DNA from 3 places in the Lysobacter sp. Soil_N_51 genome. Region 3 is predicted to be linked to each of the others. Evidence: riboswitches for the same ligand, from Rfam matches in the RefSeq annotation. Region 3 holds a riboswitch; each other region holds the start of a gene.

Region 1 (6,807 bases), on a different contig from region 3:
GCAACGCCGCCGCCACCGGCGCGGCGTGTTCGTCCAGGCTGCGCAGGCCGATCGCCAGATACAACGCGAACGCGGCGTACGCGGCGCCCAGCCAGAACGAATACGCGAACAGGTTGCGCTGCAGCCACCACGCGGCCGCGCTCAACGGCACCACCGCGAGCAGCCAGGCCATGATCCCGCGAGCGCGGCTGTCGGCATGCAAGGCGCTTTCGAGCGCGCGCGCGAGGCGGCCAAAACCGATCAACGGATGCAGCCGCCGCGGCTCGCCGAGCCAGGCGTCCAGCAACACGCCGCACAGCATCGTGGCCGACAGCGACGCGGCGTTCATGGCAGAAACAAGCGCGCGGCGGCCTGCGGGTTCGACGGAAAATAGAAGTGGACGAAGCTCGCGCTCAGACGCTGGTCGCGATAAAGCGCTTCACGGCTCGGCCCGCCGTTGGGGTTGGTCGATTGCGCGATCGCCGCGGCCTCGATCTGCGCCTGGGCGTAATGGAAGGTATGCCCGCGCAGCACGCCTTCGCGCAGTTCCACCGATTGCAGGCCCAGCGCGACCATCCGCGGCTGGATCTGCGCATGGCCGCGCAACAGGCCGGCCATTGCGCCGGAATTGCCTTCGCGATCGCTCAACGAATCGAGCGCATACAACAGACCGCCGCACTCGGCGAGGATCGGCTTGCCCGCATCGCGATGCGCGTGCAGCGCCTCGCGCAAGGCCGTATTGGCCGACAGCGCCGGCAGATGCAGTTCAGGATAACCGCCCGGCAACCACACCGCATCGCAGTCGGGCAGGCTGTCGCCGGCGATCGGCGAAAACGCGATGCACTCGGCGCCCGCGTCGATCAGCAGCTGCAGATTGGCCGGGTACACGAAACAGAACGCGGCATCGCGGGCGATCGCGATGCGCCGGCCTTGCAGCAGCGGCGGCACTTGCACGGGCTCGCTCGCGGCGAACTCCACCGGCGGCGGCAATTCGGCATCGGCGTGCGCGGCCCAGGCATCGGCAAGCGCATCCAGACGCTCATCGAGGTCGCCCAGTTCGCCCGCCGCGACCAGACCCAGATGGCGCTCGGGCAAGGCCAGCGCCGGATCGCGCGGCAACGCGCCGAGCCAGCGCAGATCATCCGGCAGACTCTCACGCAGCAATTGCGCGTGATACGCGCTGCCGATGCGGTTGGCGGCGACGCCATACACCTTCAGGCCCTCGCGATAACGCGCCAGACCGGTGGCGAGCGCGCCGAAGGTCTGCGCCATCGCCGATCCGTCGATCACCGCGAGCACCGGCACGCCCAGGGCCTGGGCCAGATCGGCGCTCGACGGATTGCCGTCGAACAAGCCCATCACCCCTTCGATCAGGATCAGATCGGCCTCGCCCGCCGCCGCATGCAGACGCGCGCGCACGTCGGCTTCGCCGCACATCCACAGATCGAGCTGCTGCACGCAGTGACCGCTGGCGCGTTCGAGCACCATCGGATCGAGAAAGTCCGGCCCGGTCTTGAACACCCGCACGCGTCGTCCTTGCCGCGAATGCCAGCGCGCGATCGCCGCGGTGACGCTGGTCTTGCCTTGGCCGGAGGCGGGAGCAGACACGAGCAGGGTCGGGCAACGGGCGTTGCCGCCCGCGGGATTGGGGATTCGAGATTGGGGATTAGCAGAAGCAACGGCAGATGCCGACGCATCCGCTTTTTCGAATCCCGAATCCCCAATCCCTAATCCCGGCTTCACAACTCAATCCCCTTCTGCGCCTTGATCCCCGCCTTGAACGCATGCTTGACCACGCGCATGTCGGTCACGGTATCGGCCGCTTCGATCAGCGCATCGGGCGCGCCGCGTCCGGTGATGACCACGTGCTGTTGCGGCGGACGCGCCGCGGCCGCGGCGAGCACGTCGTCCAGGGCGATGTAGCGATGCGCCAGGGCGATGTTCAATTCGTCGAGCAGGACGAAGTCGTAACCCGGATCGGCCAGCATGCGCGCGGCGATCGCCCAGGCCGCCTGCGCGGCGCGGATGTCGCGCTCCTTGTCCTGGGTTTCCCAGGTGAAGCCCTCGCCCATCACGTGATAGTCCAGTTCCTCGAAACGGCGGAAGAACGCTTCCTCGCCGGTCGAGAAACTGCCCTTGATGAACTGCACCACGCCGCACTGGAAGCCATGGCCCAGCGAGCGCGCGAGCATGCCGAACCCGGACGAACTCTTGCCCTTGCCGTTGCCGGTGTTGACCACCAGCACGCCGCGCTCGATGGTCGCGCGCGCGATCTTGCGGTCGATCAGTTCCTTCTTGCGTTGCATGCGCTCGCGATGGCGTTCGTCGCTGCTCGCGGCAAAACCGGCGCGATCCTTGCCGTCTTCACTGCCGGCGCTCATGCCGCCGCTCCGCTGCGCTGGCGGACATGGGCGAAACGGACCACCGCATAGGCGAGGAAACCGGCGCCGACGTAACCGGCCAGGGTGCCGAGCGTGCGCGGGTAATACTGCGGAATCCGGTCGATGAACCCGACCAGCGAGGCATCGGGATAACGGCCCGACAGGAAATAGAAGCCGCCCTTCGAGATCAGATACGCCACCACCGAAGTCGCCAGCAACACCAGCACCAGCCGCGGCACGGTGCTCCAGTGATCGCGATGCAGCCGAGCGTAATAGCGACCGCCCAGCCACAACGTGCCGTAGGCGAGGGCCAGCGCCCAGTACGCCGGCGACAGGCACCAGTCAGTGACCCGGCCCAGCGCCAGGCTGGCCAGATCCAGCAGCGACGACAGCACGAACAAGGCCGGGAAGATCCAGCCCGGCCGCAGCAGCGCGCCGGCCAGGAAGAACACCGCCCACGACGCGCTCGGCAAGGCATCGACCGTGGCGAAGTGCTGGCCGCGCGTGCAGATCATCAGCACCGCCAGGGCAAGGCCGGCGCCGGCCTGGGCCATGCGCGAACGCAGCGGCAGTCCAGTGAAAACAACGGGATCGATCGTCGACATATCAGGCTCCGTGAAGATCGGGTTCGAACAACGACGCCGCCAACGACGCCGCCAACGACGGCACGAACGCGGCCGGGACGATCAAGCCCCGGCCAGCGGACGCGCGTCGCGGGGCCGCGCGTAACGCGCGATCAGCGCATGCGCTAGGAAACCCGCGGCGATATAGCCCAGCGTGGTACGCACGAACAGCGGGCCCCACTTCCACACCCGCTCGATGTACTCGGCGAAATGCGGCTGCGGATAACGTCCACCCCACCAATAAAACGCGCCGTTGGAAATCAGGAACGACACGCTGGCCGCCAGCAAGGCCACGCCGAGCCCGCCGAGCAAGGCGCGCGGCCGCGCCGCCATGTGCGGCGCGTACATCCGGCCCGCGTACCACAGCGCCGCGTACGCGAGCAGCAGGAACGCATACGACGGCGTCACGCAGTAGTGCTGGAAGAAGCTCAGGCCGCGGCCGGTGATCGCGATGTAGTCGATCGCCACCGCCGCCAGCAGATAGCCGACGAACGCCGCATGCCGGCGCAGATACAGACCGCCGAGAAAGAACACCGCCATCGAGGCATCGGGCAGATGCAGCGCATCGCCGAAATGATGGAAGCGGGTGGCGAGCATCAGCGTCAGCAGGGCCGCGAACAGGCCGTATTGCGCGGGTCGGGACGGAAGGTTCATCGGCGGCTCTCTCGTTGCGAACCGGCCGCGCGGGCGGCCGGCGGGATGCTGATCCGTCAGCGGGAGGGGCGGTAACGCAGACTCAACAGATAGTTGCGACCGGGTTGATTGTAGAAGGCGGCGGTTTCATAACGGCGATCGAAGACGTTGTTGGCCGACAGTTGCAGGCTCCAGGCCGTGTCGATGGCATAGCCCAGGCGCAGATCGGTCAGAGCGTAGCCGGCCAGGCGGCGGGTATTGGCCAGTTCGTCGTAGCGCTCGCCGGCGGCGTAGACGCTGGCGCCGAGCGACCAGGACGATGCGCCATCGATGTCGAAACGGCGATCGGCATCGACCCGCGCGCTCTGCCGCGCGCGCCGCGGCAGATAGTTGTCGCGATAGGCGTTGGGGCTGTCGTTGCGCGGGTCCAGCCAGGTCGCGCTGGCGCGCAGGTCCCACTGCGCCAGACGGGTATCGAGCACCGCTTCCAGGCCGCGGATGCGCGCGCGGTCGACATTGCCCGGCGCACCGATCGAGGCGTCGTAGGCGATCAGATCGTCGACCCGGGTCTGGAACGCGTTGAGCGACCACACGTGCTGGCGCTGCGCGCCGTGAGTGCCGCGCAGGCCGACTTCGACGCTGCGCGAAGTTTCCGGTTGCACCTGCGGGTTGCCAAAGCCGGGGTAATACAGCTCGTTGAAGGTCGGCGCCTTGAACGCGGTGCCGTAGCTCGCGGTCAGCCGCAGCGATTCGCTCAGGTCCCAGCCCCACAGCGCGCTGCCGGTGGTTTGCCCGCCGAACTGGCTGTCGTCGTCGCGGCGCAGGCTGGCCTGCACGGCGTGCGCGCCGAAGCTCTGCTGCCACTGCGCGAAGGCGCCGCGCAGGATGCGGCGGTCGCGCGCGTAGGCGGTGTTGCTTTCCACTTCGTCGCGCTGCCAATCGAAGCCGGCGCTCAACAGGCCCGCGCCGATGCCGAAATCGCCCTGCACCGAGCCCAGCTGGCGACGGGTATCGAAGGTGCTCGAATACTTGCCGTTCCTGTAGGTGTCGCTCAGGTCGGCGCTGCGCCCGGCGTTGGCGGTCAGGGTCACCCGCTCGCTGGGTTTGTAGCGCAGCTTGGCGCCGGCCACTTGCTGGACGTTGTCGGCCTCGTTGTTCTGGCTGCCGTCGTAGCGGTTGTTGCCTTCGGCGCGGAACAGGCGCGCTTCGCCGTCCCAGTGATTGTTGAAGCGATAGCCGCCCTGCATGGTCAGTGAGCTGTTGCGATAACCGTCGCGGTCGGGCGAGTTGGTGAAGCAGCCCGCGCCGCCCGGCGAAGGCTTGCCGCGGCAGGCGTTGATGCCGTCGGTCTGTTCGTGCGCGGCGTTGATGGAATACCAGCCGCGCTCACCCTTGCCGGCCACGCCGGCGCTCGCGCGACGGGTCGCGTTGCTGCCGATCGACACGCCGAAACTCGGCGCGAACGGGCCTTGCGGGCGACGGGTGAAGATCTGGATGACGCCGCCGATCGCCTCGGAGCCGTACAGGCTGGAGAACGGCCCGCGCACGATTTCGATACGCTCGATCTGCTCGACCGGAATGTCCTGCAGCGAAGCGCCGCCGCTGGTCGCCGAGCCGATCTTGATGCCGTCGATCAGCACCAGCACGTGATCGGATTCGGTGCCGCGCAGGAACAGCGAGGTCGATTTGCCGGCGCCGCCGTTGTTGGCCAGCGAAGCGCCCGGGGTGCCGCGCAATAGATCAGGCAGCGAGGACGGTTGGCGCCTGTCGATCTCATCGCGATCGATCACGGTCACCGCCGCCAGGGTTGCGTCCTGGGTCTGCGCGGTGCGGGTGGCGGTCACTATCACCTGATCCAGGTCGACCGCGGCGGGCGCGGCGAACGCGGGCAGCGCGCAGAGGCTCAAGGCAAGGCTGACGCCGACGGTCGCGGCATGGCTGACGCCGACGGTCGCAGCATGGCTGACGCCATGCGCACGCAAGGTGGACGCCGGCGACGGCACACCTCGCAGGCAGGAAAAGGAACGGGTACGCAAAGTCACTGGCAGGTCTCCACGGCCGCGCCTCACCCGCGCGGTCCAGACAGGGTCGTGACATGCGGGGGATGCAACGCGGGCACGCGCGGAGGCACGACGCCCGAGACCGGCCCACCGCCTGTCGGTTCGCGCTCCGGGCCGGTCTCCGGGCTTGCGAGCGAAGCGCGGCCGGCGCGGTCGTTGTTGGACCGAGCGATGCCGCCTCTTCCGTAACGCGCCTTCCCGTGTCGAGACACAGTGGCCGATTGCGCTACGTCTACTCGCCTACCGTTGCGGGGGCAGCTCCGGCTTGAGCGCGCTGACGAACGACAGCGACGCGACCGGATTCCCGTTTCAATCGCCGAACCGTGTCGGCGATCACCTTGAGCGCGGGCATCTTAGCAGCGGCGTCCCACACAAACGCCACGGTATGGGCGTCGCCGTGTTCATTTAGGAAGTTATGGGCACATTTCGGACGCGTCTGATTCATCCACTTCCGACCGTTGCGCAGGATAGGCACATTCTTCGTAAACCGAGCCACGCCATGAGCGCAGCCCATGTCCGTCTGAGCCCCGCGCCGATCGTCCGCAGTCTGGTGATCGGTGCGCAGTCGAACATCGGCCGTGCGGTGTCGGCACGTTTGTCGCGCCGCCGCGGTGAGCTGATGCTCGCCTGCGGCGATCTGGCGGGCCTGGAAGCCACCGCGCAAGACCTGCGGCCGCTGGCCAAGTCGGGCATCGAGACCCATCAGGCCCTGCTCGAAGACACCGACAGCCTGCGCCGCCTGTTCGACCACGCCGGCCAGATCGACCATCTCGTCATCACCGCCAACGCGCCCTCGCCGGGCCTGCGCCTGGCCGAGCTGGACCTGGACGAGGTGCGGCTGGCGTTCGAACGCAAGCTGTGGGGTTCGATCCAGGCGGTGCAGCTGGCCCTGCCCTATCTGAGCCGCAACGGCAGCGTGACCCTGACCACCGGCATCGTCGCGCGCAAGGCCACCCCGGGCGCGCTCGGCCGCACCCTGATCAACGCCGCGCTGGAAGCCAGCGTCAAGGTGCTGGCGCGCGAACTGGCGCCGCTGCGGGTCAACGCGGTCAGCCCCGGGTTGACCGACAGCGACGGCTACAACGGCCTGGAGCCGATGGCGCGCATGGCGATGCTGGCGCGGGTCGGCGA
Region 2 (6,807 bases), on a different contig from region 3:
GGTCAAGCGCGCCGGCTTCAAGCCGACCTTGAACCTGCTTTACGCGATCGAAGGCGCGCTGCTCGACTGCCATTGGCAGGAGATCAGCGACGAACGCCGCCAGGAGCTGATCCTGGCCGCCGAAGCGGCGACCGCGCTGCTGCCGGCGCCGCGCAACAAGCCGGCCGCCGCGCCGGTGCACACGACCATGCATGCCGAGGAACGGCACGAGGACAACACCGCCTACGACGGCGGCCCGGCGGCGCATGACGACGACGATGGGTCCGGCGGCGATGAGCGGCGGGGCGATCAGGACGGCGAAGAACGCCACGATTGAGGTCGGCCGGTTCGGTTGGCCTTAGTTGTGAGGCGTCGGTCGATGGCGGTGAACGTCGTGGCAGTTGCCGGCGCGCGTGCCCTCTTCCGCCCTTCGGGCACCTTCTCCCGCAAGGCGGGAGAAGGGAACGTGCTTGAGCTTGTGGTTGGCGCGACTTCCGGCCAGGCCGCTGTGGACGGCCCGACTGAGAACACTTTCAGCCCCATGCGGCCTTAAGCCCTTCTCCCGAGCTGTAAGGCGTCGGTCGGCGGCGGTGAACCTCGTGGCAGTTGCCGGCGCGCGTGCCCTCTTCCGCCCTTCGGGCACCTTCTCCCGCAAGGCGGGAGAAGGGAACATCCTTGAGCTTGTGGTTGGCCCGGCTCCCGGCCAGGGCGCTTTGGACTGCCCGACAGAGAAGACTTTCAGCCCCACGCCGCCTTAAGCCCCTCTCCCGCTTGCGGGAGAGGGGTTGGGGTGAGGGCCCGCCCGGACTTTGCCCCCCGCATCGCGTAGACTGCGCACCGCTTCAAGGTGACCCCACGGCTTGCGCCGCCGGGGTTGAAACGGGAAGCCGGTGACACGCCCTCCTCCGATCGGACGAGCCGGCGCCATTCCGGCACTGCCCCCGCAACGGTAAGCCAGTCAGATCGCGGCATCCGCCACTGTGCAAGGCACGGGAAGGCGCCGCGACCGGAGTCGACCCCGCGTCGGCCCGCTGGCGAGTCCGGAGACCGGCCTTGGGGTGCTACAGGTTGCGATGCGGAGGGCATCGCGGCGGCTGTTGCACTTCGTGCGCCTTGCTGCCCGCTCGCCTTCTTTCGCAACCGCCCATTCCGTTGTCGTAATCGCGTGCGCCACGGCGCGCGCTGGAGCTACCCCATGCCGGTTGCAAGTCTGCGTGCCCTGAACCTTTCCTTCGCCATCGCCCTGGCCCTGCCGACCGTCGCGGCCGCGGCGCCCGCCGGCGAGGCCACCGATCTGGACGAAGTCGTCGTCACCGCCAACCGCACCGCGGTCAGCGTCAACGACCTGCTGACCCCGGTCGAGGTGCTCGATCGCAGCGACATCCAGCGCAGCCAGGCGCGCGATCTGAACGATCTGCTGCGCGGCCGCGCCGGCATCACCCTCGCCAACCAGGGCGGCGCCGGCAAGCTCACCACGCTGTTCCTGCGCGGCAGCGAGTCCGACCACGTGCTGGTGCTGGTCGACGGCATCCGCATCGGTTCGCCGACCTCGGGCTTGGCCTCGCTGCAGGACCTGCCGCTCGAATTGATCGACCGGATCGAGATCGTGCGCGGCCCGCGTTCGAGCCTGTACGGCGCCGACGCCATCGGCGGCGTGATCCAGGTGTTCACCCGCCGCGAGCAGCAGGGCTTCGCCCCGCGCGCGCATGTCGGCGGCGGCAGCAACGGCACCATCGAATTCGGCACCGGCTTCGGCGGCCGCAGCGGCCGCGGCTGGTTCGGCGCCGACTACAGCTTCCGCAAGACCCAGGGCATCAACGCCTGCCGCGGCGCCGGCTTCCCGGTGTTCGCCGGCTGCTTCACCGACGAACCTGATCGCGACGGCTACGAGAGCCATTCGCTGTCGCTGCGCGGCGGCATCGAGATCAACGACCAGTGGAGCATCGAAGGCCAGGCGCTGCGCGCGGAAGGCGAGAACGCCTACGACGGCGACTTCGGCAATTATTCCGAGACCGTGCAGCAGGTGATCGGCGGCAAGCTCGACTGGCGTCCGTCGGATACGGTGCATGTGCAGCTCAGCGCGGGCCGCAATGTCGATGGTTCGCAGAATTACGATCTCAAGGGCCCCCACGCCTTTCCCAACAGCGTTTCTCCGGGGCAGCGCATCGGCTTCTTCGATACCGATCGCGACAGCGCGACCTTGCAGGCCGATTTCAATCTCTTCGAAGGCAATACGCTGACCGCGGGCTTCGATTGGCTGCGCGACCGGGTCGACAGCAACACCGTGTACGACGAACTCGAACGCGACAACAAGGCCGGTTTCCTCCAGTACCAGGGCCGCTTCGGCAACCAGTCGTTCGAAGCCAGCGTGCGCCGCGACGACAACGAGCAGTTCGGTGGCCACACCACCGGCGGCGCCGCGTGGGGCCTGAGCTTCGCCGAGCGTTGGCGCGTGACCGTGGGCTACGGCACCGCGTTCAAGGCACCGACCTTCAACGAGCTATACTTCCCGTTCTTCGGCAACGCCGACCTCAAGCCGGAAGAGTCCAAGACCTGGGAACTGGGCCTGGCCTACCGTGGCGACAACTTCAACGCGCGCATCGACGGTTTCGATACCCGCGTCGATCAGCTGATCACCTTCGACTCGTCGATCAACCTGCCCAACAACATCGAACGCGCGCGCATGCGCGGCGCCGAGATCGGCATCGACACCACCTTCGCGCAGTGGACCCTGGCGGCGAGCGCGAGCTTCCTCGACACCGAGAACCGGGTCGGCTTCTACCGCGGCAACGACCTGCCGCGCCGCGCAAAGCGCAGCGGCCGCATCGATCTGGATCGCGCGTTCGGCAAGTTCCGCATCGGCGCGACCGCGGTCGGTTACGGCTCGCGTTACGACGATGTCGGCAACAGCAGCCGCGTCGGTGGTTACGGCACCTTCGACCTGCGCGCCGAGTATGCGATCAGCGACGCGCTGAGCCTGCAGGCGCGCGTGGCCAATGTGTTCGATCGCGACTACGAGACCGTGTCGTACTACAACCAGCCCGGCCGCGAGTGGTTCGTGACCCTGCGTTACGCGCCGAAGAACTGAGGCGTCACGCATCGGTCGGTTTCGTACCGATCGATGCGATGTTCTACATCGCTGTAACGTTGCGACGACAAAGGCCCGGCATTGCGCCGGGCCTTTCGTCTTTATGATCGTCCGCGGGTTTCGCCCGACTTTTGCGCTTTCATCGATACCGCATCGCGATGCCCGACGAACGCATCGCCTCGCAAACTCAAGTCGGCCGCACCCCGCACTGCACCCAGGCTTTGCCGGCGATATCGCCGCCCACGCCGATCATGCCGTGCCGCCAGCGGCCGTCGTCCGGACCGGACGACAACGCCTCGTACACCTGCGCCGAAACACCTTGGCCGACGCCGCGCAATACCGAGGCGACTTGCGCGTCGTCGCGGTAGATCGCCTTGGCGAAAGTGAACCAGGTCAGCGCGCGCGGTTCGCCGTTCGCCGACAGGGCCAGACTCAGGCCCGACGGCCGCGGCAGATCGCAGCCCGGCATCAACACCGCCAACCGATCCATCATCGGCATCGCATCGCCGAGCACCGTCTGCGCCAACGACGCCAGTCCACTCAGGTCGAGGTCGTGAGCGCGCGCATAGAACTCGACACTGCCATCGGGATTGACCCCGGCCATGCGCCAGAACAACAAGGTCGAATTGAGCACCGGGTGACGGCCTTGCCATGCCGACGGCAGACGGCCCGACGGCAGATCCGCGTACAACTTGGTCGCGGTGCCGTCGCCGTGACGCGCCGACGCCCAGGCGCCGAACTTCAAGCGGCAATCGCGCTGATGCGCGAACCACATCGCCAGATCGGCCGGCGACGAATCGAGCGGCCAGTCCAGCGCGCGCGCGGCGATCGCCAATCGTTCGCCGTCGTCGGTTTCCGGCGCGGCGACTTCGGCGGTCCAGCGCACCGCGGCTTCGCGCGTGGTCCAGGCGAACTCCACCGGCACGCCGGTGTTGGTCAGGCTGCTGAAACGCCAGGCCATCTCCGGCCAGACCGACTCGGCCAACGGCGCGAGCACGCGTTCCAACATCGCCTGCGCCGCATCGGCCTGCGCCGGCAGCACCGCGCGCAGCCGCCGCAAGGTCGCGGCGACCGGCGCGGGCAACGCCCCGGTGACTTCGAACGGCATCACGTAGGCGGCGTTCTTCATGTCACTGCACCGCGATCAGTTCTTCGGTCTCGTCCACCCAGGCGCGCTGATCGAACTGGCCCTGCATGCCGACGAAGGTGAAGCGGCGACGGAACTTGCGCTTGTCCGCGTGCTTCAAGGCGATGCGCAGCTTGACCGGATCGGCCTGGCTGCCGGCCATCTCGATGCGTTCGTTGCGCTTGTAGGCGCCGTCCTCGTACTTCACGTCGATGTAGACGCGCTTGACCATGGCCTGATCGAACACCGGGATGAATTCGAGCTGCAGCGCATCCTCGAAGCTGTCGTGCACGATCAACTCGGGCACATCGACTTCCACCGGCGGCGACGCCGGATCGGCCTGGCTCACGCCCTTGCGCCGTTGAATGACCTGGTAGGTCACGCCGCGATCGGCCGGGGCCGGCTTGGCGCCGCGCAGACGCCAGGTCTTCGGACCGGAAGTCTTGGTCAGGGTCAACGTGGTCTTGGGCTCGGGCGTGGTGTAGCCGCGCGCCTGCAACTTCACGTCGATCGATTCGACCACTTCCCAATCGATGTCGCCCGGGGTCGCGGTGATCTGACGGAACTCGACGTGTTCGTAGGGATTGACGAACAAGGTGCGGTCTTCGGTCTTGGCCGCCGGGATCGTGTACGAGCTGCGGTCGGCGGCCCAGTCGGACTGCGGATCGAAGTGGTACTGGAACGCGGCGTCGTAGCCGATGTCGCGGGTCTCGTTCATGAACGCTTCGAAGCGCTTGACCCCGGTTTCGCCGGGCGTGAACACGAAGTCGGCGTGCTTGTGATCACGCGGCTTCTTCTTGTCGCCGTAGTCCAGCGCGACCTGCGCCGACTTCAGATCGATCGGTTCGAACGCGATCGGCATGCTCGCCTCGACCGCGAACTGACGGAAGAAGGGATCGTCGAGATCGATTTCCTTGAAGTACTTCGACTTGTCGCGCAGATCGCCGAGCATCAGGCCGAAGAAACCTTGCGGCGCGTAAGTGCGGCGCGTGGCCTCGGCGCGGTTGTAGCGCAGGGTCAGTTTCTTGCGTTCTTCCTGATGCACGAACTTGAGCTTGAGCGACAGGCTGACCGCGGTCGGCGGTGTGGGCAGAGTCGGAGTGGGTGTGGGCGTCGGGGTTGGAGTGGGCGTGGGAGTGGGCGTGGGAGTCGGCGTGGGAGTCGGCGTGGGTGTAGGCGTCGGAGTCGGGGTCGGCGTAACCGACGCGGGACGACGCAGACGGCCGCGCCAACGGCTCGGCGTGGTGCCGGCGACCTGGCCGATCACGTGGACGACGCGGTTGTCGGGATCGCCGCCCATGGTCGAATGCGTGCCGGGCCGGCTGCTCGCCGGAACGTCGCCGTGCGCGTTGGCCGGGGTGACGGTGAAGTTGCCGCCGGCGCGACGCACCACCGCCGCGGCGACGTCGAGGCGACGCTGCGACAGCGCGCGGTTGTAGGTCACGCGCTGCGCCTCGGTGGCGTTGTTGGCGTGCTCGTGGCTCGCATACGCTTCCAGCCGCACGTTGCGCGGCGCCGGCAGGCTGCGCACCCACGCGGCCAGACGATCGGCGCCGCGTTCGGTGCCGGTCCAGTTGCCATCGCCTTCGATGCGCAAGGTGCCCGAGGCGTCGCGATAGCGCGGATCGGTGGTGGTGTTCTCGACATAGGCGCGGTATTGCGTCGACGGCGGATTGATCATCCAGCCGCTCGCGGCGGGTTTGTCGAAATCGAAGAACAGGCCGAAGGTCTGTTCCTGGGTCGCCGCCGGCCATTCGACTTCGATGAGTTTTTCCGAAGCCGGATTGACGGTGAGATTGACCCGGCCCTGCGCGTCGGCGGCGACGGTCTGTCCGTCAACCTTCACCACCGCGCCGGCGCCGGTGACGGTGATGGTTTCGGCCAGGCCGTTCGCGGCCGGCGTATGGGTGACCGCTTGACCCGCGGGCAGCGGCGTCGGCGATTGCGATTCGACCGTCAGCGCGGCCGGTTGGATCTGCGGGGCTGGCGGCGTGGTGGTGCCGGTGCCGCCGGTGGTGCCGCCCGTACCCGTGCTGGTGCCACCGGTCGCGCCGCCGCTGCTGGCGCCGCTGGTACCGCTGAAGCCGCCGGGCGCGGTGCCGCTGGTGCTGCCACCCGTGCCGCCCGTGCTGCCGCCGGTACCTCCGGTGCTTCCGCCCGTGCCGCCCGTGCTACCTCCGGTTCCACCGGTGCCACCACCCGTGCCGCCCGTGCTGCCGCCGGTACCTCCGGTGCTTCCACCCGTGCCGCCCGTGCCGCCACCGGTTCCGCCAGTGCCGCCACCCGTACCGCCGGTGCCTCCACCGGTTCCACCAGTGCCGCCGCCCGTGCCGCCAGTTCCGCCGCCGGTACCGCCGGTGCCGCCCGGATTGGTTCCGGTGCCTGTACCCGTACCGGTTCCGGCATGCGCCGCATCGGTCGCCAGCTTGCCCGGCACCAGGGTCGGTTCGAACCACTTGGTCAGCAGATCGTTCTTGAAGAAATCCAGCGCCCACTTTTCCTGGTCGCGCTTGTCGTCGCCGTCGGTGAACGCTTCGACCTGGATATCGATCACGCCGTTCTGCACCAGCGATTCGAACGCCGCGTCGATGCCGGCCTTGAACCACGCGTACTG
Region 3 (6,807 bases):
AGACCACGGTCAGGCTGGTCTGCACCAGGCTGGTCGAGAACATCGACGCATCCCACGCCACCCCTCCCCAGAAGTGCGCGGTGCGCAACACCTCGACGGTGATCAGCACGAAGCCGGCCAACGCCAGCAACGGCACGCGGCGCGCGCGCACCGCCGGGTCGATCATCGGCGATGCCAACCACGCACCGACCAGCACCAGCGTCGCCAGTTGCAGCAGGCTCAGCGGATTGAGCACCGGCAGCCACATCACCGGATGCGGATTGGCCGGCGTGGTCAAGGCCAGCGCGATCACCGCGATCAGGGCGGCGACGAACAACGTCATCGCGACCGAGCGCCATTGCGCGAAGCGCGCGGCCAGCGGCTGTGCGATCAGGTTCGGACGCCACAAGGTCAGCGCGGCCATGATCACTATCGGCAGCAGCAGCGCCGAGGCGGTCCAGCCCGAACCGAAGTTGGCCACGCCGTCGTCCACCGACATCCGCAGCAGGCGGAACAGGCTCAGGCCGAGCACCAGCGCCCACGACCACAACCAGCCCAGATGCGCGACCGCGAGCTCGCCGCCGGCGCGTTCGCGCAGGTTGAGCAGGCTGCGCGCGCCGAACAGCGCGTACAACGCCCAGGCCAGCCAGCCCAGCGCCGCGAACGGCTGCTGATGTTGGTCGATCTGGATGAACAGCAGCGGCAGACCGCTGAGCATCGCCAACGTGCTGGTCGCCGACAGCGCGCGCCAATCATGGCGACGGAACACTTCCGACGCGATCCAGCCGGTGAACGCGGTCAGCATCAGCACCGCATCGGCGCTGTTGCGGTCGGCGACGAAGTCGGCGATCTCGCTGCCGGTCGCCGCCAGCCACCAGGCCATGCTCCACAGGTAGAACAGCGCGGCCGGGGTGCGGTCGGCGCTGCGCCGGTAGCTCCAGGCGCTGGCGAAACCGGCCAGCGAGATCAGCAGCGCGCCGGCGAAGTCGGCGTTGAGCAGCGGCGTGTCGCCGTCCCAGACCGAATCGCTGGCGCCGATGATGAAGGCGAGCGCCGCGGCCACTTGCAAGCCCATGCCGGTCATCTGCGGCAACCAGCGCTGCTGGCGCAGGCCCAGCCAGATCAGCGCCGCGCCTTCCAATGCAAACACGCAGGCGGTCGCTTCGGCGGCCAGCGCAAGCGGCACCGCCAACGTCGCGAACCCCACCGCCAACAACGCATACGGCGTCGCCAGCGCGACGAAGCGTTGATCGCGACGCAGCCACCACGCCAGCGCGGCGTAGATCGCGCCCAGGCCGAGCGCGCAGAACGCCAGCGGCATGCGGTCGCCTTCGAGCAGCCCGGCCTGCAGGGTGAACGCGATCAGCGGCGTGCCGAACAACAGACAGCCGTCGATCAGATCCTTGCGTCCGGCCGCGCGGCGGCGCGCGTACAGCACCGGAATCAGCAGGTAGAACGCGAAGAACAGCAGCAGGAACGGCTCGGTGGTGGAGAAATGTTCCGGCCGGTACTTGAGCACGCCCCACAGGCTGCCGATGCCCCAGGTGAAGACGAAGCCGAGCAGATTGAGGATGCGCCACGCGCGCCACCAGGCGATCGCGAAGATGCCGGCGTTGAGCACGGCGTAGTAGCCGAACAAGGCGACGTGATTGCCCGAGCCGGTCGACAGCCAGATCGGCGCGAGGAAACCGGCGAGTATCGCGAACACCGCCAAAGCCAGCGCGTTCTGTTTCACCGCCAGCACCCCGGCGCCGGCGACCAGCACCACGCTGATCGCGAACGCCGCGCCGGCCGGGATCATGCCGTACAGCTTGAACGCGGCGAACACCACCAGCAGCAACACGCCGATCGCGCCGCCCTGCAGGCTCAGGCCGAAAATGCGCTTGCGTTCGCGCTGGCGCCAGCCGAACACCAGCCCGGCCATCGCCGCGATCGCGATGCCGGCCAGACGGAACTCCATCGGCACCCGCATCCAGCCCTGATCGCTGGCGTACTTGAGCAACGCCGCGACGCCGGCCAGCAACACCAGCATGCCGACCTTGACCGGCACGTTGCCCTCGGTGAACCAGCGCCGCACCCAGCGCACGCCGAGGGTGAACACGTCGGGTTCGACCGGCGTGGCCGGCCGACGCGGCGGGATCGGGCGCGGCGGCGGCGGAGCCGTCGGGGGCGCGGCTGTCGGGGGCGTGGGCGGCAACGGCGGCGGCGACGACGCGGTCGCGGCGGCCAGCGGCGCTTCGGGCGCCACGCGCGCGGGCGGCGGGACGGCGGCCTCGGGGACGGTCGCCTGCGGTCGCGGCGGCGGCGCTTCGCGCGCCATGCGCTCGGCCAGGGTCTCGTCATCGAGGCTGCGCGCGACCGGGGCCGGACGGGCCGACGGGGCCGGCGCGGCCTGGTTGAGTCGGCGTTCGAGTTCGCTCACCCGCGATTTGAGTCCGGACACCTGGACCAGCGCGACGATGAGCAGAACCGGGACCAGCAGCAAACCCAGTCCCAACAACACAAGCAGTGCTTCCATCACAGTTCCCCAGTCCTTATGGCGGGCAGGTTACACCGATGCGCGGTGGAGGGAAGCATCGCCTTCACTCCTTATATACACGATTCTCCCACCACATATCGCGTTGACGAAATCGCGCAACCACACTATGTTGTGCTCGTCGGTGCCGATCGCGAGGTCGGCTGAAAAGGGAAGCCGGTAGGAATCGCGCTCACGCGCGCTTCGAAGCCGGCGCTGCCCCGCAGCGGTATGGGAAACGAACGGGTCATGGCACTGGGCGGTACGCCTGGGAAGCGATCCTGGTAGGAGGAACGGGACACGGGCAAAGAAAAGTGAGATACGGGTCACCCCTCGTCGCTCACTTCTCTTTGCCCGTTTCTCGCTCCGGGTCCCGAGCCCGAAGACCTGCCGACAGCCGCGCGTCGCACACCGCGCGGTCCCGGCCCTAAGGAGTCTTCGGAGGAAGACGGCCGGTGTCGCGGCACGACGGTCCACCGTCGCGCCCGTCCGTTCCGGCGCGATGCGCGGAGCGGCCGTCCCGGACCTCGCGTCTCGGGCCGCGCGACACCCAGCCAGCAAGCTCCGAGATTCCCGCCCGCGGGGGCACGGCCGTGCCATCGGTGACGCCGCGCGCGCGGTTCGTCGTCGGTGGTGCGTCGGCGTCTCCGCACCGTGCATCCACGCCCCGGAGTAACGCTCATGACCACGCTCGCAACCGATCCGTCCGCCGCCCCCGTCGCGGACATCCCCGCCGCCCCCGCCAAACCCGTTGCCCGCGATGCGCACGACGCCGCGCCCGGTTTCGCCCTGACCCCGCCCGCCGCCAACCTGACCATGAGCGTGACCAAGCGCAACGGTCGTCGCGAACCGGTCGACCTCAACAAGATCGTGCGCGCGGTGACCCGCAGCGGCGAGAACCTGTATTCGATCGACCCGATGCGCGTGGCGACCCGCACCATCTCCGGCCTGTACGACGGCGCGACCACCCAGGAACTCGACGAACTGTCGATCCGCACCGCCGCCCTGCTGACCGCCGAAGAACCCGAATACGGCCGTCTCGCCGCGCGCCTGCTCGCCGGCGTGATCGAGAAGGAAGTCGCCGGCATCGAGATCCACGCGTTCTCGCAGTCGATCCAGCGCGGCCACGAACTGGGCCTGATCAACGAGCGCCTGGTGACCTTCGTCCAGGCCAACGCACGCAAGCTCAACGACGCGATCGACCGCAGCCTCGACGCCAAGTTCGATTACTTCGGCCTGCGCACCCTGTACGACCGCTACCTGCTGCGCCATCCCACCGCGCGCACCGTCATCGAGACACCGCAGCAGTTCTTCCTGCGCATCGCCTGCGCGCTGAGCGAAGACGTCAGCGACGCGCTCGCGCTGTACCGCCGCATGGCCCAGCTCGACTACATCCCGTCCTCGCCGACCCTGTTCAACGCCGGCACCACCCACGAACAGCTGTCGAGCTGCTTCCTGCTCGATTCGCCCGACGATTCGCTGGAAAGCATCTACAAGCGCTACATGGACGTGGCCAAGCTCAGCAAGTTCAGCGGCGGCATCGGCTTGAGCTATACGCGCATCCGTTCGCGCGGCTCGCTGATCCGTTCGACCAATGGCTTGAGCAACGGCATCGTGCCGTGGCTGAAGACCCTCGACGCCTCCGTCGCGGCGGTCAACCAGGGCGGCAAGCGCAAGGGCGCGGCCTGCGTGTACCTGGAGCCGTGGCACGCCGACGTCGAAGAATTCCTGGAACTGCGCGACAACACCGGCGACGAAGCGCGCCGCACCCACAACCTCAACCTGGCCAACTGGATTCCGGACGAATTCATGCGCCGGGTCGAGGCCGATGCCGACTGGTCGCTGTTCGACCCGTCCAAGGTGCCGCAGCTGACCGACCTGTGGGGCGAAGCCTTCGACCGCGCCTACCACGCCGCCGAAGCCGCCGGCCTGGCCGCCAAGAAGGTCAAGGCGCGCGACATCTACGGCCGGATGATGCGCACCCTGGCGCAGACCGGCAACGGCTGGATGAACTTCAAGGACAAGTCCAACCGCGCGTCCAACCAGACCCTGCGCGACGGCAACGTCATCCATCTGTCGAACCTGTGCACCGAGATCCTGGAAGTCACTTCGCAGGACGAAACCGCGGTGTGCAACCTGGGTTCGATCAACCTCTCGCATCACGTCGAGATGTATGACGACGGCAAGGGCGCGTTCGATTTCGACAAGCTCGCCGAGACCGTGCGCCTTGCGGTGCGTCAGCTCGATCGCGTCATCGATCTGAACTTCTACCCGATCGAAACCGCGCGCCGCGCCAATCTGAAATGGCGTCCGGTCGGCCTGGGTTCGATGGGCCTGCAGGATGTGTTCTTCAAACTGCGCCTGCCGTTCGACTCGGAACCTGCGCGCAAGCTGGCGATGGAAATCGCCGAAGCCATCTATTTCCACGCCCTGTCGGCGTCGAACGAACTGGCGATGGAACACGGCAAGCACCCGTCGTTCGACGACACCCGCGCCAGCGTCGGCGAACTGCAGTTCGAAGCCTGGGGCGTGACCCCGTCGCAGCCCGAGCGCTGGGACGAACTGCGCAAGCGCATCGCCGAACACGGCCTGCGCAATTCGCTGCTGATCGCGATCGCGCCGACCGCGACCATCGCCTCCATCGCCGGTTGCTACGAGTGCATCGAGCCGCAGGTGTCGAACCTGTTCAAGCGCGAGACGCTGTCGGGCGACTTCCTGGTGGTCAACAAGTACCTGGTCGAAGAACTCAAGAAGCTCGGCATGTGGACCGCCGAGATGCGCGACCGGATCAAGATGGCCGAAGGTTCGATCCAGTCGGTGACCGAAGTGCCCGAGGCCTTGCGTCAGGTCTACCGCACCGCGTGGGAGCTGCCGATGCGTTCGCTGATCGACATGGCCGCCGAGCGCGGTGCGTATATCGACCAGAGCCAGTCGCTCAACTTGTTCATCGAAAGCCCGAACATCGGCCAGCTCAGCTCGATGTACATGTACGCCTGGAAGAAGGGCCTGAAGACGACGTACTACCTGCGTTCGCGTCCGGCCACCAAGATCGCCAAGACCACGGTCAGCGCGCCGGTGGCGGCGCCCGCGCCGATCCAGGAATTCACGCCGAGCGAGGCGATCGCCTGCTCGCTGGAAAACCCCGAGTCCTGCGAAGCCTGTCAGTGAGGTAGGAGTGAGTTGAGAGGAGTGAGGAGTGAGTCAGGGCGGCTTGCCGGTTCTTGAGGCTCTTCGCAGGACGGTAAGCATCCGGCTGATCTCGTCGATGAGAGATTTTATTTCGACGAGATTGGCCGGAAACAACCAGCCCACTCGCTCGCAGATCAGCAGTTGGGTGTGAAGCTCCGACAGCGAACCGTGTGCGATCGCCAGGAACTGCGCCTTCTCCTTCTTCGACTCCCGTGTCCAGCCCTCCGCGATGTTGCTAGGCACCGACACCGCAGATCGCGTCAGCTGCAACCGAATTCCATATCGCTCCATCGCGGGGAGTTGCGTCGAAACGACGCAAACCCGTTCCGCCAGCCTCATGGACTTGCCCCAAATCGTAGTTACCTGGTAGTGCACCGGCTCCTCCCTCATAACCGAGGTTGACGCATCCGCCGCATACCTAAAATCGGAAAACCCCTTATGTCCATGTCAGCGACTTCCCCACTCACTCCTCACTCTTCTGCACTCGATACCAAGCTTCTGGACCCAGGCTTCGACCTCACCTTGCGGCCGATGCGCTACCCGCACTTCTACGAGATGTACCGCGACGCGATCCGCAACACCTGGACCGTCGAGGAAGTGGATTTCTCCCAGGACGTCAACGACCTCAAGCACAAGTTCGGCCCGGCCGAGCGGCATCTGGTCGAGCGCCTGGTCGCGTTCTTCGCCACCGGCGACAGCATCGTGTCGAACAATCTGGTGCTGAACCTGTATCAGCACATCAACGCGCCCGAAGCGCGCATGTACCTGTCGCGGCAGCTGTACGAAGAAGCGCTGCACGTGCAGTTCTACCTGACCCTGCTCGACACCTACCTGCCCGATCCGAACGAGCGCGCCAAGGCCTTCGACGCGGTCGAGAACATCGCCTCGATCCGGGCCAAGGCCGAGTTCTGCTTCCGCTGGATGGATTCGATCCAGGGTCTGCAGCGCATCGAGACGCGCGAGCAGCGCCGCCAGTTCCTGCTCAACCTGATCTGCTTCGCCGGCTGCATCGAAGGCCTGTTCTTCTTCGCCGCGTTCGCCTACGTGTACTACCTGCGTTCGCGCGGCCTGCTCAACGGCCTGGCCTCGGGCACCAACTGGGTGTTCCGCGACGAAAGCTGCCA

Evidence for each region. A riboswitch is a leader RNA that binds a small molecule or an ion and turns the genes downstream of it on or off. The one in region 3 is predicted to bind cobalamin.
Region 1: another riboswitch for cobalamin. It lies ahead of btuB (TonB-dependent vitamin B12 receptor); the one in region 3 lies ahead of AC3A4T_RS12405 (ribonucleoside-diphosphate reductase subunit alpha).
Region 2: another riboswitch for cobalamin. It lies ahead of btuB (TonB-dependent vitamin B12 receptor); the one in region 3 lies ahead of AC3A4T_RS12405 (ribonucleoside-diphosphate reductase subunit alpha).

Annotation. Positions count from the first base shown of each region.
Region 1 is NZ_JBDGLR010000005.1:502,769-509,575, reverse strand. Features, by position in the region: gene cbiB (adenosylcobinamide-phosphate synthase CbiB) at 1-328, opposite strand, end outside; gene AC3A4T_RS11925 (cobyrinic acid a,c-diamide synthase CobB) at 325-1,632, opposite strand; gene cobO (cob(I)yrinic acid a,c-diamide adenosyltransferase) at 1,719-2,360, opposite strand; gene AC3A4T_RS11915 (hypothetical protein) at 2,357-2,965, opposite strand; gene AC3A4T_RS11910 (hypothetical protein) at 3,047-3,637, opposite strand; gene btuB (TonB-dependent vitamin B12 receptor) at 3,694-5,523, opposite strand; cobalamin riboswitch at 5,772-6,032, opposite strand; gene AC3A4T_RS11900 (SDR family oxidoreductase) at 6,176-6,807, shown strand, end outside.
Region 2 is NZ_JBDGLR010000002.1:406,828-413,634, reverse strand. Features, by position in the region: gene AC3A4T_RS04740 (TfoX/Sxy family protein) at 1-316, shown strand, start outside; cobalamin riboswitch at 808-1,049, shown strand; gene btuB (TonB-dependent vitamin B12 receptor) at 1,175-3,067, shown strand; gene AC3A4T_RS04730 (hypothetical protein) at 3,255-4,196, opposite strand; gene AC3A4T_RS04725 (hypothetical protein) at 4,198-6,807, opposite strand, start outside.
Region 3 is NZ_JBDGLR010000006.1:91,390-98,196, reverse strand. Features, by position in the region: gene AC3A4T_RS12410 (DUF2339 domain-containing protein) at 1-2,497, opposite strand, end outside; cobalamin riboswitch at 2,621-2,903, shown strand; gene AC3A4T_RS12405 (ribonucleoside-diphosphate reductase subunit alpha) at 3,311-5,662, shown strand; gene AC3A4T_RS12400 (four helix bundle protein) at 5,696-6,058, opposite strand; gene AC3A4T_RS12395 (ribonucleotide-diphosphate reductase subunit beta) at 6,128-6,807, shown strand, end outside.